4 regions of the Streptomyces sp. NPDC004610 genome follow, and region 1 is predicted to be linked to each of the others. Evidence: riboswitches for the same ligand, from Rfam matches in the RefSeq annotation. Region 1 holds a riboswitch; each other region holds the start of a gene.
The links. Region 1 has a riboswitch for cobalamin ahead of cobN (cobaltochelatase subunit CobN). Riboswitches for the same ligand answer to the same signal wherever they lie in the genome.
Positions count from the first base shown of each region.

Region 2: another riboswitch for cobalamin. It lies ahead of ABZX40_RS20145 (ABC transporter substrate-binding protein); the one in region 1 lies ahead of cobN (cobaltochelatase subunit CobN).
Region 3: another riboswitch for cobalamin. It lies ahead of ABZX40_RS31545 (DUF4430 domain-containing protein); the one in region 1 lies ahead of cobN (cobaltochelatase subunit CobN).
Region 4: another riboswitch for cobalamin. It lies ahead of ABZX40_RS02345 (ribonucleoside-diphosphate reductase subunit alpha); the one in region 1 lies ahead of cobN (cobaltochelatase subunit CobN).

Region 1 is NZ_JBEXLA010000035.1:107,954-111,901, reverse strand. It holds gene cobN (cobaltochelatase subunit CobN) at 1-2,041, opposite strand, end outside; cobalamin riboswitch at 2,074-2,229, opposite strand; gene ABZX40_RS32015 (cobalamin biosynthesis protein CobG) at 2,298-3,812, shown strand; gene ABZX40_RS32010 (precorrin-8X methylmutase) at 3,850-3,948, shown strand, end outside.
Region 2 is NZ_JBEXLA010000017.1:9,781-13,728, reverse strand. It holds gene ABZX40_RS20155 (ABC transporter ATP-binding protein) at 1-665, opposite strand, end outside; gene ABZX40_RS20150 (iron ABC transporter permease) at 662-1,738, opposite strand; gene ABZX40_RS20145 (ABC transporter substrate-binding protein) at 1,741-2,799, opposite strand; cobalamin riboswitch at 2,847-2,996, opposite strand; gene ABZX40_RS20140 (class I SAM-dependent methyltransferase) at 3,067-3,816, opposite strand; gene ABZX40_RS20135 (MFS transporter) at 3,813-3,948, opposite strand, start outside.
Region 3 is NZ_JBEXLA010000035.1:3,927-7,874, forward strand. It holds gene ABZX40_RS31540 (prenyltransferase/squalene oxidase repeat-containing protein) at 1-859, shown strand, start outside; gene ABZX40_RS31545 (DUF4430 domain-containing protein) at 918-1,421, opposite strand; cobalamin riboswitch at 1,523-1,642, opposite strand; cobalamin riboswitch at 1,797-1,896, shown strand; gene ABZX40_RS31550 ((2Fe-2S) ferredoxin domain-containing protein) at 1,960-2,370, shown strand; gene ABZX40_RS31555 ((2Fe-2S)-binding protein) at 2,441-3,148, shown strand; gene ABZX40_RS31560 (ABC transporter permease) at 3,244-3,948, opposite strand, start outside.
Region 4 is NZ_JBEXLA010000002.1:48,842-52,789, reverse strand. It holds gene ABZX40_RS02360 (helix-turn-helix transcriptional regulator) at 1-800, shown strand, start outside; gene ABZX40_RS02355 (GntR family transcriptional regulator) at 906-1,664, shown strand; partial or broken gene ABZX40_RS02350 (GNAT family N-acetyltransferase) at 1,908-2,153, shown strand; cobalamin riboswitch at 2,199-2,355, shown strand; gene ABZX40_RS02345 (ribonucleoside-diphosphate reductase subunit alpha) at 2,482-3,948, shown strand, end outside.

The sequences.
Region 1 (3,948 bases):
CGCGGGCGGTGCCGGTGGGCGGGGCTCCGAGGATGTGCAGACCGTCGCGGATCTGGGCGTCCTTGACCTCGCAGAGCCAGCCGTCGACATGGAGGAGGAAGTCGTCGAAGCCGTCGTCGTCGGGGCGGTCGTCGAGACCGAGGTCGTGGTCGAGGCGGGCGGCCTGGATGAGGGTCCAGATCTGGGCGCGGATCGCGGGGAGCTTCGCCGGGTCCATGGCGGAGATCTGCGCGTACTCGTCCAGGAGCTGTTCCAGGCGGGCGATGTCGCCGTAGGACTCGGCGCGGGCCATGGGCGGGACGAGATGGTCGACCAGGGTGGCGTGGACGCGGCGCTTGGCCTGGGTGCCCTCGCCGGGGTCGTTGACGAGGAACGGGTAGACGAGCGGGAGGTCGCCGAGGGCGGCGTCGGGCCCGCAGGCGGCGGACAGGCCCGCGTTCTTGCCGGGCAGCCACTCCAGGTTGCCGTGCTTGCCGAGGTGGACCATCGCGTCCGCGCCGAAGCCGCCGTCGGCGACGGGGGCGGCGATCCAGCGGTAGGCGGCGAGGTAGTGGTGGGAGGGCGGCAGATCGGGGTCGTGGTAGAGGGCGATGGGGTTCTCGCCGAAGCCGCGCGGCGGCTGGATGAGGATCAGGAGATTGCCGTAGCGCAGCGCCGCGAGGACGATGTCGCCGTCCCCGCCCCGGCTGCGGTCCACGAACAGCTCGCCCGGCGGCGGGCCCCAGTGCTCCTCGACCGCGTCCCGCAACTCCTGCGGCAGGGTGGCGTACCAGCGGCGGTAGTCGGCGGCGGGCACCCGCACCGGGTTGCGGGCGAGCTGCTCCTCGGTGAGCCAGTCCTGGTCGTGGCCGCCCGCGTCGATCAGCGCGCGGATCAGCTCGTCGCCGTCGCCCGAGGCGAGACCCGGGACGGGCGTATCACCGAAGTCGTAGCCCTCCTCCCGCAGCCGTCGCAGCAGGGCGACGGCGCTGGCGGGGGTGTCCAGGCCGACCGCGTTGCCGATCCGGGAGTGCTTGGTCGGGTAGGCGGACAGCACCAGGGCGAGGCGCTTGGCTCCGGCCGGGATGTGGCGCAGCCGGGCGTGGCGTACGGCGATCCCGGCGACGCGGGCGGCCCGCTCGGGGTCGGCGACATAGGCGGGCAGGCCGTCGGCGTCGATCTCCTTGAAGGAGAACGGCACGGTGATCAGCCGCCCGTCGAACTCGGGTACGGCGATCTGGCTGGCGGCGTCGAGCGGGGAGACGCCCTCGTCGTTGCCGGCCCAGGCCGCGCGCGAGCCGGTCAGGCACAGCGCCTGGAGGATCGGTACGTCCAGGGCGGTGAGCGCGCCGGCGTCCCAGGACTCGTCGTCGCCGCCCGCGGACGCCTCGGCGGGCCGGGTGCCGCCCGCCGCGAGGACCGTCGTCACGATCGCGTCGGCCGCCCGCAGTTCCTCGATCAGCTCTGCTTCGGGGGCGCGCAGGGACGCCACGTACAGGGGCAGGGGGCGGCCCCCGGCGTCCTCGACGGCCGTGCAGAGGGCGTCCACGAAGGCGGTGTTGCCGCTCATGTGGTGGGCTCGGTAGTAGAGGACGGCGACGGTCGGGGCGTCGGCCGCGGGCACCCGGGCGGCGCGTTCCAGGGGACCCCAGGAGGGGGCGGATGCCGGGGCCTCGAAACCGTGGCCGGTGAGGAGCACCGTGTCGGACAGGAAGCGCGCGAGCTGCTCCAGATTGGCGGGGCCGCCGTGCGCCAGATAGGCGTGCGCCTCGGCGGCGATCCCCACGGGCACCGTGGAGGCGGCCATGAGTTGCGCGTCCGGGGCCTGTTCCCCGGTGAGGACGACGACCGGACGGCCGTCCGCGAGCAGGGTCGCCAGCCCGTCCTCCCAGGCCCGCAACCCGCCCAGCAGCCGTACGACGACCAGTTCGGCGTCGTCGAGAAGCGCGGGCAGATCGTCCAGCGGGAGCCGGGAGGGGTTGGCGAAGCGGTACGGGACCGGGCCGGTCGCCGCGCGGGCGCTGAGCAGGTCGGTGTCGGACGTCGACAGCAGAAGGATCATGCGGCGTCGGCCTTCCTCGGGGTGTCCGCGCCCCGGGCGGTGTCGGACGGCGGGAGTTCCTGACTCGCCCGGCCAAGTGGCCGGACTCACAGTGGCGGGACCGCGCCGGAGTCGCACCGGGCTTCCTCCCCTGGTCGCCGTCATGGCGATGGTGTGGATCTGATGATCCACCGAGGAGCATAGTAAGCAGCCCAGTAAGGGGCGGGAAGCGCGGGCGGGCGATACCGCCGGAATGACGATAGGTATGCTCGCCGCCATGTCCACGGCTACCTCCCGCCCATCTCCCCAGGCCACAGCGGCGCGGGAGCGCGGCGACGCCTGTCCGGGGGCCCTGCGGCTGCACCCGGCGGACGACGGGGCGCTCGCCCGGGTACGGATTCCCGGGGGTGTGCTCACCCTCCCGCAGGCCGAGGCCCTCGCCGACGCGGCCCGGCGACTGGGCGACGGGGATCTCCATCTGACCTCGCGCGGCAATGTGCAGCTGCGCGGACTGGCCGAGGGGTGCGGGGCGGAACTGGCCGCGCTGCTGGACGCGGCCGGACTGCTGCCGTCGTCCGCGCACGAGCGGGTGCGCAATGTCGTCGCCTCCCCGCTGTCCGGCCTCGACGGGCGCGGGTGCGGTGAGGTGCGGCCCTGGCTCACCGCCCTGGACGGGGAGTTGTGCGCGAGCGGGCCCGCCCGGGAGCTGTCGGGACGGTTCCTGTTCGCGCTGGACGACGGGCGCGGGGATGTGGCCGGGCTGGGCGCGGATGTAACGCTGCGGGCGGCGGCGGACGGGGGCGCGGTGCTGTGGGCGGGGCCGCTGGACGAGGAACGGTATGTCGCTGAACGGGTGTGGGTGGCCTGGCAGGACGCGCCGAGGGCGGCACGGGTGGCTGCGGAGGCGTTCGTGGGGGTTGGCCGGGGTGGGGGCGGGGTTGGTGGGGACGGGGTTGGTGGATTCAGTGGGGACGGCGGCGGGTTCAGTAGGGCCGGGGGCGGCGGGGGCGGGGGCGGCCGGGACGCCGGCGGCGGGTTCGGGCCGGACGGGGGCGGGTCCCGCCGGGACGGCCGCGGCGCTCCGGTGTGGCGGGTGGCCGAGCTGGGGGACGCGCGTGGTGCGCTGAACCGGGCGATACGGGCCCGGCTCGCGGACGCCGGGATCGGCTTCCGGGCCGCCCACGGGGAGCCCGTCGCCACGCCGGACAGCGCGGGGCCGCCGCCCGGAATCGCCGGGTCCGCCCTGTCCGTCCATGTCCCGCTGGGCCGGATCACGCCCTCGCAGTGGCGGGCGCTCATCGGTACGGCGGGGGCCGGGGAGCTGCGGCTGACACCGTGGCGCGGGGTGATCGTCCCCACGGCGGAGACGGCGTGGTCGGACAGAGCGACGCGCACGGGGACGGAACGGGGCGCCGACTTCGCAGTCGCGTCGGCCCGGCTCTCCGCCACCGGCCTGGTCACCGCGCCCGGTTCGCCCTGGTCCCGGGTCGGCGCCTGTGTCGGACGGCCCGGCTGCGCCAGGTCCCGGGCCGATGTCCGGGCGGACGCGGAACGGGCCCTCGCCGGGGCGGCCCACGCCCCGCTGCCGGTGTACTGGTCGGGCTGCGAACGCCGCTGCGGACATCCGGCGGGCGACCACATCGACGTGGTGGCGACCGCCCCGGACGGCCACGGCCGGGGCGACGGCCAGAGCTATGACGTGTCCGTGGTCACCGGCGGCCACCGGGCGCCGCCCGTCCGGGCGACCGGCCCCACCGACCTCACCACCGCCCTCACGGCCCTCGCCCACTGAGCGCCGTACGACCATCGAGAGCAGCGAGAACACCATCGTGAGCACGCACGACCACGGCCATCCGCCCGCCTACGCGTACGAGAAGGACGGCGCGGCCATCTACCGCCAGTCCTTCGCCACCATCCGCGCGGAGGCC
Region 2 (3,948 bases), on a different contig from region 1:
GGGGGGCCGGAGGCCGTGACGTGGCCCTCGTGGAGGACGTACAGGCGGTCGCAGTAGTACGCGGCGAGGTTGAGGTCGTGCAGGGCGACCAGGACCGTGGCGGGCAGCTCCCGCAGCGCGGCGAGGACGGCGAGCTGATGGCGGATGTCGAGATGGTTGGTCGGCTCGTCCAGCACCAGCAGCGCCGGCTGCTGGGCGAGCGCGCGGGCGATCAGCACCCGCTGGCGCTCACCGCCGGACAGCTCGTCGAAGGGCCGGTCGGCGAGCGCGGCGGCGTCGACCGCGGCGAGCGCGGCGGCGATGAGACGCAGATCGTCCCCGGTGTCGCCGTCGAGGAGGCGTTTGTGCGGGGTGCGGCCCATCGCGACCACCTCGCGGACCGTCAGATCGAAGTCGGCGCCCGCCTCCTGCACCACCGCCGCCACCGTCCGGGCCAGCCGCCGCACCGGCAGCGTCCAGGCGTCCGCCCCGTCCACCCGGACCGTGCCCGCCACCGGGCGCAGCACCCGGTACACGGCCCGCAGCAGACTGGACTTGCCGCTGCCGTTGGGGCCGACCAGGCCGATCACCTCGCCCCGCCCGGCGCTCAGCGACACCTCCTCCACCAGCCGCCGGGTGCCCGCGGTGAGCGTGACCGCGTCCACGACGAGTTCGGCCGGGCTCATGCCCCTCCTCGATCCGTACCGCGCCGGGCGTCCCGGCGCATCAACCACAGGAAGAACGGTCCGCCGCACAACGCCGTGAGCACCCCGACCGGGATCTCCAGCGGCGCGGCCACCGTCCGGGCGGCCACATCGGCCCAGACCAGGAACACCGCCCCGCCCAGCGCGGCCGTCGGCAGCACCCGGCGGTGGTCGCCGCCCACCAGCAGCCGCACCACATGCGGCAGCATCAGCCCGACGAAGCCGATCGGCCCGGCCGCCGCCACCAGCACCCCCGTGACCAGCGACAGCAGCACGAACATCCGGGCCCGGAACCGGGCCACGTCCAGCCCCATCGTGGTCGCCGCCTCCTCACCCGCCAGCAGCAGATTCAGATTCCGGGCCTGCACCAGCAGCACCCCGACCCCGGTGGCGAGCGCGGCCACCGGCAGCCACAGCGTGCCCCAGCTGACCCCGCCGAGCCCGCCCAGCGTCCAGGCCAGCACCTCGCGTGCCTGGTTGCCCCGGTCGGCGGTGAGCAGCAGCAGATTCATCGCCGCGGTGAGCACCGCCGCGATCGCCACCCCGGCCAGCACCAGCCGTACGGAGGTGATCCGGCCGCCGGTGCGGGCGGTGGCGTACACCAGCATCAGTGAGCCCAGGGCGCCCGCGAAGGCCGCCACCGAGAGCGACACCGGCCCCAGCACGGTCAGCCCGAACACGATCACCACGACCGCCCCGAGCGACGCCCCGGAGGACACCCCGAGGAGATAGGGCTCGGCCAGCGGATTGCGCAGCAGGGCCTGCATCGCCGTCCCCACCACCGCGAGCCCGGCACCGGCCACCGCGCCCAGCAGCACCCGCGGCGCGCGCACGTCCAGCACGATGGTCTCCCGGGCCCCGGACCAGTCCGGCTCGACCCAGCCCGCGCCCAGCGCGTGGGTGACGATCCCCCACACCTGCCCCGGCGGCACCGGCACCGAGCCGATGGCCAGCGCCGCCGTCATGGAGGCCAGCAGCAGGAGGGTGAGGATGAGCAGCGTCCCGGTGAGCGTCAGCCGCCGCCCCACCGCCCCGGCCCGGTCGGCGACGGGCAGCGTCACTCGAAGCGCTCCGGGTGCAGCGCGGGCGCCAGGTCCTCGACGGCGTACGCCGACCGGATACCGACCAGGGCCGCCGTCAGCGGCAGTACCGTGAACCGCTCGTTCTTGATGGCCGGTACGTCCGCGAGGGCGGGCTGCGCGAGCAGGAACTCCTTCTTCCGTTCGACGCTGCCCGCCCCGGCGTAGTCGTAGATGGCGATGACCTCGGGCTTGCGCTCGACGACCTGCTCCCAGGAGACGTCCCCGAAGACCTCGTCCAGGTCGGCGAAGACGTTCTCGCCGCCCGCCAGCCGGATCAGCTCGCTGCCCAGCCCCTTGCCGCCCGCCGTGAACGCGGACTTGTCGCCGCTGTCGTAGACGAACACCGGCACCGGGTCCGCGCCCTCGACGGCGGCGGACGCCTTCTCCACCCGGTCCTCAAGGTCGGCGACCAGGTCGTCCGCCCGCTGCGGCACCCCGAAGATGTCGCCGACGGTGCGGATCTCGTCGTAGGTGTCCTTCATGGTCACCGACTGGTTCTCGGCGCAGTACTCGCGGTTGAGGTAGGTGTCGATGCCCGTGTCGGTGAACGCCTTGCGGGAGCGGCCCTCGTTGTCGGCGAAGGCGCTGCCGTAGCCGCCGTAGACCAGATCGGGTTCGGCCTCCAGGATCGTCTCGAACGACGGTTCCTTCTCGGCCAGTTCCGGGATCGCCTCGAAATCGGCCTCCAGTTCGGGCAGTACCGCCGAGTCGGGGAACGCGGTGCCGACCATGCGGTCCTTCAGGCCCAGCGCGAGCATCAGCTCCGCCGGGTGCTGGTGGATGGTGACGACCCGCTCGGGCGGGGCGTCGTAGGTCGTGCTCACCCCGCAGTTCTCGACGGTGAGGGGGAACCCGGCGGCCTTCGTGCCCGACGGTTTCGGGTCGTCGGCTGCCGGGTCGTCCGAGGCGCCGCAGCCGGCGGCGAGCAGCATCGCCGACAGGGCGAGCGCCGTGACCCGTACGGCACGGGCGGGCACATGGGCAGGCACCCGGGCAGGGGTGGACAGCGGGGGACGGGACAGGCCGTCGTACACGGTGAAGCCTCCTGGGGAGTCCGCGCTCCTCGGAACGGGCCCGCGACAGGCCAGTGTCCTGACTCCCGGATCGACGTTCTCCCCCCGCCTTCCCGCGCCGCGCGCAGTGGCATGCAGAAGGGTGCACTCCCCGGTCACAGTGGCGGGACCGTGCCGGACTCGCACCGGCTTCCTGATTCCCGTCGCGGTGTTGACCTCGTGATCCTACGTTCCGTCCGGTCCTGGTCAAAGGTCGGGGATGTCACACCCCGGGCTCCGGCGGACCCCTTACGCCTCGCGGACCGCCCGCAGCACCAGCCGCTCCGCGTTCTCGTCGTAGGGGCGGCCGTCGAAGCCGCCGAAGATCTCCACCCGGCCGAACCCGGCCTCCTCGGCCATCCGCCGCAGCTCCACCGCGCTGTAGACGAACCACACCAGGGTGGCCCGGGTCACCCGGTCGCCCCGCACCAGCACCCAGTCGCTGCGCAGCCGCGCCCAGTCGTCCAGCACGGTATCCGTCTGCACCATCAGATCCTCCCCGCGCCGCACCACCTTCGGCGGGGTCACCCGGCGGGCCAGCAGTTCCTTGCCCGCGAGATCCAGCACCAGCGTGCCGCCCGGCACGAGGCAGTCGTACATGGTCCGCAGCACCCGCGCGTTGTCCGCCGGGTCCTCGAAGTAGCCGAACGAGGTGAACAGATTGAGGACGATGTCGAAGGCGCCGGGCGCGCTGTAGGCGCGGGCGTCGGCGCGGACATGGGTGACCTCGGCGCCCGACCCGGCCGCGTGCTTGTGGGCCCGCTCCAGCAGGGGCGCGCTGCGGTCCACCCCGGTGACGATGTGGCCGCGCAGGGCCAGCGGCACGGTGAACACCCCCGGACCGCAGCACAGGTCCAGGACCCGGGAGGCCGCCGGGAAGGCCAGCAGGGGTGAGCCGCCGACGAGTTCGGCGGCCTGGGTGTGGCGCTGCTCGGAGAAGAGGAAGTCATGGAACTCGGTCCAGAAGTCGTCGTCCTGGAACCCGCCGGTCTCGGTCATGAGGGCTCGGTCTCCTTCGTCGTGGAGGGGATCACCGCGGCGGGCCGGGGGCCGCGGCGCAGGGTCAGCAGCAGCGGGGGCAGCAGCAGGCACTGGGCGGCGGCCAGCAGCCAGAAGGCGCCGGTGTTCCCG
Region 3 (3,948 bases), 100 kb from region 1:
GCTGCGGGACGCGATCGTCACCCGGCTGCGCGCCAACCAGCACAACGACGGCGGCTGGAACTACAGCAAGGCCGAGGGCAACCCCACCCAGCTCGCCGCCGCCGGCGACATCGACATGACCGGCGCCGCGATGGCCGCGCTGTGCGTGTCCGGCGTCCCGAACACCGACCCCGACATCACCCAGGCCAAGGCGTTCCTCAAGAGCAAGCTGGTCGCGAACAGCGGTGCCTTCAACGCCATGTTCGGGGTGAACACCGACTCCAACGGCTGGGCGGTGTCCGGCCTCAACGCCTGCGGCATCAACCCGCAGACCGGTGACTTCCTCACCTCCCTGGGCAAGACCCCGGTGGACTTCCTCATCGCCCAGCAGTTCAACCCGGGCGGCGGCTTCAAGTACCTCCCCACCGACACCGCCCCCTCCGCCTACGCCTCCATCGACGGGCTGCGCGCGGTCGCGGGCGGCGGCTTCACCTCCGCCCCGCCCGTCCCCACCACCGCCGGTGCCCCGCAGTGGGTGGGCCAGAGCACCTTCACCTCCGGTACGGCGACCCGGCTCGCCCTGACGGTCGACGACGGCGCCGGCGGCCTCAAGGTGTGCTCGGTCGCCGTCACCCCGACCGGGACGACCACCACCCTGGGCGCGGTCCTGGACGCGGCGACCACCGCCGCCACCCCGGCAGGCTGTGTCACCTCGGTCACCCCGGCCTCCGGCACCGGCCCGGTCACCGCGGTCAACGGCAAGGCCAACAGCGGATCCAGCACCTGGAAGGTCAGCATCGACGGCTCGGCGTTCACCGCGGCGACCCGGCAGACCACGGTCAATGTGGGCGACACCCTGGCGGTGCGCTGGGGCGCCTGACAGCCGTGCGGGCCGGGGACGCGGCTGCCGCCGTCCCCGGCCCGCACGGGCGGTACGGCTAGAACGCGGTCCAGGTGAAGGCGACCTTGTCCCCCGCGTTCAGCTCGAACTGGCAGCCGCCGACCGGGGTCGGGGTGCCGTTGACGGAGATGTTCCAGTAGGCGACCCCGCCGCCGCTGACGTCCTTGATGGACTCCACGAAGAAGTCCTCGAAGGACGGGTACCAGCTGCCGTCCCAGGTGAAGTGGTGCTTGCGGGCCGCGTCGTCGAGGGCGGCCGTGGGCGTCGGCACGGCGCTGGGGTGGGCGCCGCCGTTGGTGCCGTCGCATCTGTGGGTGCCGCCGGTGGCGGTGGTCACCTCATGGCCCTTCGTCCGGACCTTCCCCTTGAACAGCAGCCCGTCGGGGCCCTGCACGGTGAGGGAGACCCGGACCGGGGCGTTGGTGTTCACCGTGGCCGGGTCGGCATGGGCGACGGCCGGGGCGGAGGCCAGGGTGAGCCCGAGGACGGATGCGGCGATCAGGGTGCGGGACGAGCGGGGAGCGAGGGTGGAGCGGCGCATGAGATGCCTTCCTGGTGACGGAGGGCCGGCCGCGCGGCAGGGAGCCACCGGCCCTGACAGGGCGGTGTCTCCCGGCTTCACGCTGCGGACCATGACAGGGGGAAGCGATAGGTCACGCACGCCGGGTATCCCGACTCACGGCCGTCCCACGGCCGTTCACGGTTGCAGGTCAGCGCCGGATTCCCACCGGCTTCCCCCGCACGTGCGCCTCTTCTGTTGTGGTGCCCGGCCCCTCGGGACCGGCCGCGGTGATGCTACCGGGACGACCCGTCCGGAAACAGTCACTTCGGAAAGCCGCTCCCGCCCGACCCGAGGCCCTCTGGGACACCGCCCGCCCGGATGCGATGATGATCGCGGACCAGGCGACGGCGGTCCGAGGAAGCCGGTGAGAATCCGGCGCGGTCCCGCCACTGTGACCGAAGCGCGCACCCCGGCCGACCCACCACCGGACGCCCGCCTCGGCAGCCAGACACTCATACGCTGTCGCCTCCTCGACGGACCCCGGGGCGGATCTCCCCGGAGAGAGGCAGGGCGTGGCATGACCACGACTCCGGCCGAACGGCCGACCCGCACCACCGACCCCGCACCACCGGCACCCTGCCGGATCGTCGTCTGCCGTGACTGCTGCTGCGGCAGCCCCAAGGTGACCGGCGTCGACCACGCCGCCCAGACCGCCCGGCTGCGCTCCGGCGCCCCGGTCCGGATCTCCGACTGCCTCGATGTCTGCGACCAGGCCAATGTGGTGGTCGTCCAGCCCTCCGCCGAGGGCCGGGCCGCCGGAGGCCACCCGGTGTGGCTGGGCCTGGTCAACGACCCCGACGCCACGGAGGACATCCTCACCTGGGTCCGCTCCGGCGGCCCCGGCGTCACACCTGCGCCACCGATCCTGGACCTGTATGTGTTCCGCCCACCGCGGCGCGGGGCGACCCCCGTCGGGGAGGAGCAGTGAACGCCCCGGCACCCGGCCCGGCGGAAGGCCGTGAACACCCGGTGTGGCACCGCCCCTTCGGGGCGCTGAGATGAACACCCCCGCCCCCGGCCCGACCCCACGCGCCGCCGTCCCCGCCGAGACCGTGGCCCGCGCCCTCGCCGACGTAGCCGCCCTCGGCGGGTTCTTCAGCCTCCCCACCGAAGGCCCCGCCACCGGCTGGCACCCCGTTCAGGAGTCGTACGACCGCGGCTTCGGGGATCTGGCGCGCGCGGTCGCCGACCGCTACCGGACCGGGGAACTCCGCGTCGGCGTCTCCATCGCCCACCTCGGTCACGCCGCCCGGCTCTGGTCCCCGGCGCTGGCCTGCGCCCTGCTGCACGGCATCGTCCTCGATCTCACCTCCCTCCAGCGGGCCGACGACGGGCCCCGTCTGCGACTGGCGCGGCCCTCCGGCTGGTACGCCGACCGGCTGCCCGACCCCGCCGCCGCCCTCGGTGACCAGGTCGCGGCCCAACTGCGGGCCTTCGCCGCCGGACTGGACACCAAGGTCGCGCCCCGCCTGCTGGACGGCAACTCCGGGTCCGCCCTCGCCGAAGCGGCCCGCGCCCTGCTGGCCGCCCACCCCGGCCGACGGGCCCCGCTCACCGCCCTCGCCGGTGACCTGCTCACCCGGGGACGGCTCGCCGGGACGGGCCGCTTCACCGGAGCGGACCTGGCCTTCCGCCGCCGCAGCTGCTGTCTCTACTACCGCACCCCGGCCGGGGCGAAGTGCGGTGACTGCTGCCTGGGCGGCTAGGGGGAGTCCGACGGATATCCGGGCGGCGAGCGCGCGTGCCGGGCGTCGCGACGCCGCGGAGATCCGTCGGACACCCTCTGGCCCCGCTCGTCCGGTCAGGTGCCGTTCAGCGCCACCGTCGGATGCAGCCGTGACGCCCGCACCGCCGGATACAGACCCGCCAGGGCCCCGATGAACAGCGTCGCGGCGAGACCGCCCGCCGGGGCCCAGAGCGGCACCACCGGCCGCCAGTCCTGGGCGAGCGCGAAACCGTACGTGGCGGCCGTGCCCAGCAGCGCGCCCGCCGCCCCGCCCAGCGCCGACAGCAGCAGCGACTCCATCAGGAACTGCGCCCGCACCGCCCCCCGGGTGGCCCCGAGCGCCCGGCGCAGCCCGATCTCCTGACGGCGCTCCAGCACCGAGATCACCATGGTGTTGGCCACCCCGACCCCGCCGACCAGCAGCGCCACCGCCCCGAGGCCCAGCATCAGCGCGGTCAGACCCCGGTCCGTGGCCGCCTTCGCGGCGAGCGCGTCCGAGGGCCGGGACACCTTGATGTACCCCTCCGCGCCCGGACTCACCGTGCGCGCCAGCACCGCCCGCACCTCCTCGACCGTGGCGTCCGGCGACCGCTCGAACACCATCGAGGGATGCCCGTCGAAACCGAAGTACTTCTCGGCCGCCGGGAAGCCGACCAGGGCGACCCGGTCCAGCGTCGGCACCAGTTCCACCGGCTCCAGGATCCCGACGACGACCATCCGCTCGTCGTTCATCACGATCGTCTCGCCCGGCGCGGTCACCCCGAGCCGCTCGGCGGCCAG
Region 4 (3,948 bases), on a different contig from region 1:
AGGTCCATCGCCGTCTGGGGGAAGACGCCTACGACGGCGCGAATGAACACGACATCCAGGCAGCGGCGGCCGAATTGGCCGAGGTCGCCGGATGGGCCCTCTTCGACGCCGAGGAACATGCGGCTGCCCGCCGGTTCAATCAGGAGGCTTTGTTCCTGGCACAGCTCTCGGGTGACCGATCCATCGAGTTGCTGATCCTCCAGAACATGGCGATGCAGGCCGGATGGGTGGGGCGACCCCGCGAGGAACTGGCCATCGCGCGGTCGATCATCGAGAGATCCGGGATCTCGCCGCGCGTCGAAGCGATCTTCAGGGTGCGTGAGGCGAAGGGATTGTCCGGCTCGGGGCAGGAAGCGGAGGCCACCCGGTCCTTCGCCCATGCCCGCTCCCTCCTCCAGGAGAGCGAACGGGAGAACGACCCGATGTGGGCGTGGTGGATCACTGCGGACGAAATCGACGGGCATCAAGGATTCGCCTTCCAGGACTGGGGAGAGTGGAAGAAGGGGATTCCCTACCTCCAAAGAGCCGTGCGCCAGGAAGCGGGGGCCAAGGTGGGATACCGGGGTATCTCCGGGGTCCGCCTCCTGGCCTGCTATCTGGGAGTGGAGGCGTGGCAGGAGGCCGAGGAACTGGCCACGTCGATCGTCCCGGTCATCGGCGAGACATCCTCAGCCCGCACCCTCCGACTACTGACCAGAACGGCCCGCTACGGCAGAACACTGCGCGCTGTTCCCAGCGGTCTACGAGACGCTCTGGAACAGATCGAATCCTCGATAGCGGAAGACCCCTACTGCATCTGATGCCCGCCCACGTTCGTGGAAGCCACGGGACAGAATCCGGCCCGCCGCTTGCGTGAGCCGACGAGAGTGAATTACCCGACCGCCAAGGGAAACCAGAGAGCCACCATGCCCCAAGAGGCCCCCCACCTTGACCTGGCCAACGTCCTGCGCGCCCGCATCCTCGCCGGAGAATGGGCCGTCGGTGAGCGCCTGCCCTCGCGCGCGCAGCTCGCCGACGAGTACGGCGTGGGCAGGAACGTCACCCAGCGTGCCGTCGACCGCCTGATCATCGAGGGCCTCCTGGAAGGCCGCGCCGGATCAGGGACGTACGTCCGCAAGCCACGCCCACGGCTCCGTATGGTCCGCTCCCGCCACCGCGAACGGCGTGGCGGTTCACCGTTCCGCGCCGACATGAAGGAGCAGGGCAGGACCGGCACCTGGGAGGCGCACAGCGCCGCCCGCACCCCCGCCCCGGAACGCATCGCGGAGCGCCTGGCCATCGAGCCCGGAGACCTCTGCGTCTTCACACGGTACGAGTTCCTCGGCGACGGTCAGCCGGTCCAGCTCTCCGAGTCGTGGGAGCCCATGGCGATCACGGACGGCACTCCGGTCGTACTCCCCGAGATGGGTCCGCTCGCGGGCATGGGGGTGGTCGAGCGCATGCGGTCCCTCGGTGTCGTCATCGACACCGCCGTCGAGATCCCGCGCCCCGGCCGCGCCACCCAGGAACAGGCCAACCTGCTCGGCATCAACCTCGGCGACCTGCTGCTCACGATCGAGCGCACCTACTACGACACGGACGGACGCCCCATCGAGACGGCGGACATCGCCGTGCCGAACGTGCGCTGGGAAGTCGCGTACGAGTTCGGGGTCGACCGGTCCTGACGAGGAGACGGCGCCCACGGGCCCAACCAGCCACCCTCTGAACGCCGAGCACCCCCACCCCCCTAAGGGGCGCTGGGGGTGCCCCCTCTGGGGGTGGGGGTGCCCCCTCTGGGGGAGAACTGCGCGACCAGCCCACCACGACCCGCACCCGGCATCCCACCCCCACGCACCGGCGTTCCCGACCGAGCCGCCGACACCGTGATCTTCATCGCACCCGGCGGGACGCCCGCCGCCGCGAGCGACGAGGCCGAGATCCGCATCCTCGCCGTCGCGCCCAAAGCCCGGCGTCACGGCATCGGTGAGGCCCTCGTCCGGGCCTGCATCGCTCGCCCCGGCGCGGAGCGCATCGTGCTGTCCACGCAGAGCGGGATGCACGCCGCCCACCGCCTCTACGAACGGCTCGGTTTCGTCCGTACCCCGCACCGGGACTGGAATCCCGTGCCGCACCTGGACGACCTCACTCTTCTCACCTACGAGTTGACACTGTGAAACCGGCGCGACACAACATCTGGGGGTGACACGGCGACCGGGCACTACATGTATGCTCATGCTCGCTGTCGCCGCAGGGGAATCCGGTGCGAATCCGGAACTGTCCCGCAACGGTGTACATGTGCGTATTCGCGGTGCCATCCAGCCCCGTGTCAGCACGCCATGGCCAGTCCGAGGACCTGCCGACAGTGCGCCCGGCCACCCGGCCCGGGTGCCATGACGTCCGGGCCTCGTGGAATGGGCCGGTGGACGCGACGCGTACCCGCGCTCGTGCGTCACCGCCCCCTGCCCTCCCCGAGGCCCCGTGCCGAGCGAGGGAGAGCCCCACGTGACGATCGCGCCAGCAGACCCGGCTTCAGCAGTCACCCCCGCGGCTACCGCCACGGAGCCCGACGGTCCCGGAACCGCCCTCCTGCGGACGCTGACGACGCTGACCGCCGACCTCCCCGACGCCGACCCCGGCCGGGTGGCCGCCGCCGCGCTGCGGGGCCGTTCCGCCCGCGCGGACGAGGCGGAGTTGCGGGAGCTGGCGACCGAGGCCGCTGCCGGGCTGATCTCCGAGGACCCCGCCTACTCCCGGCTGGCCGCCCGGCTGCTGACCCTCACCATCGCCGCCGAGGCCGCCTCGCAGGGTGTCACCACCTTCACCGGGTCGGTGGCGACCGGTCACCGCGAGGGCCTGATCGCCGACCGCACCCACGATTTCGTACAGACGTACGCGGAGCGGCTCGACGGCCTCATCGATCCGACCGCCGACGACCTCTTCGGCTACTTCGGGCTGCGCACCCTGCACAGCCGCTACCTGCTGCGCCACCCCATCACCCGCAAGGTGATCGAGACCCCCCAGCACTTCCTGCTGCGGGTGGCGGCCGGGCTGGCGGAGGACGGGACCGTCCGCGCGCTGGACGAGGTGGCGGCCCTCTACCGGCTGATGAGCCGGCTGGACTACCTCCCCTCCTCCCCCACCCTCTTCAACTCCGGCACCCGCCACCCCCAGATGTCCTCCTGCTACCTCCTCGACTCCCCCAAGGACGAGCTGGACTCCATCTACGACCGCTACCACCAGGTCGCCCGGCTCTCCAAGCACGCCGGCGGCATCGGGCTGTCGTACTCCCGGATCCGGTCACGCGGTTCGCTGATCCGGGGCACCAACGGGCACTCCAACGGGATCGTGCCGTTCCTGAAGACGCTGGACGCCTCGGTGGCCGCCGTGAACCAGGGCGGGCGGCGCAAGGGCGCGGCGGCGGTGTACCTGGAGACCTGGCACTCCGACATCGAGGAGTTCCTGGAGCTGCGCGACAACACCGGTGAGGATGCCCGGCGTACCCACAATCTGAATCTCGCGCACTGGGTGCCGGACGAGTTCATGCGGCGGGTCGACTCCGACGGCGTCTGGTCGCTGTTCTCCCCGGCGGATGTGCCGGAGCTGGTGGATCTGTGGGGGGACGAGTTCGACGCGGCCTATCGGGCGGCGGAGGCGAAGGGGCTGGCGCGCAAGACCCTGCCCGCCCGCGATCTGTACGGGCGCATGATGCGCACCCTCGCCCAGACCGGCAACGGCTGGATGACCTTCAAGGACGCCGCCAACCGCACCGCCAACCAGACCGCCGAGCCCGGCCAGGTCGTCCACTCCTCCAATCTCTGCACGGAGATCCTGGAGGTGACGGACGACGGCGAGACGGCCGTCTGCAATCTCGGGTCGGTCAATCTCGGCGCCTTCGTCGACCAGGCCACCGGGGACATCGACTGGGAGCGGCTGGACGAGACCGTCCGTACCGCCGTGACCTTCCTCGAC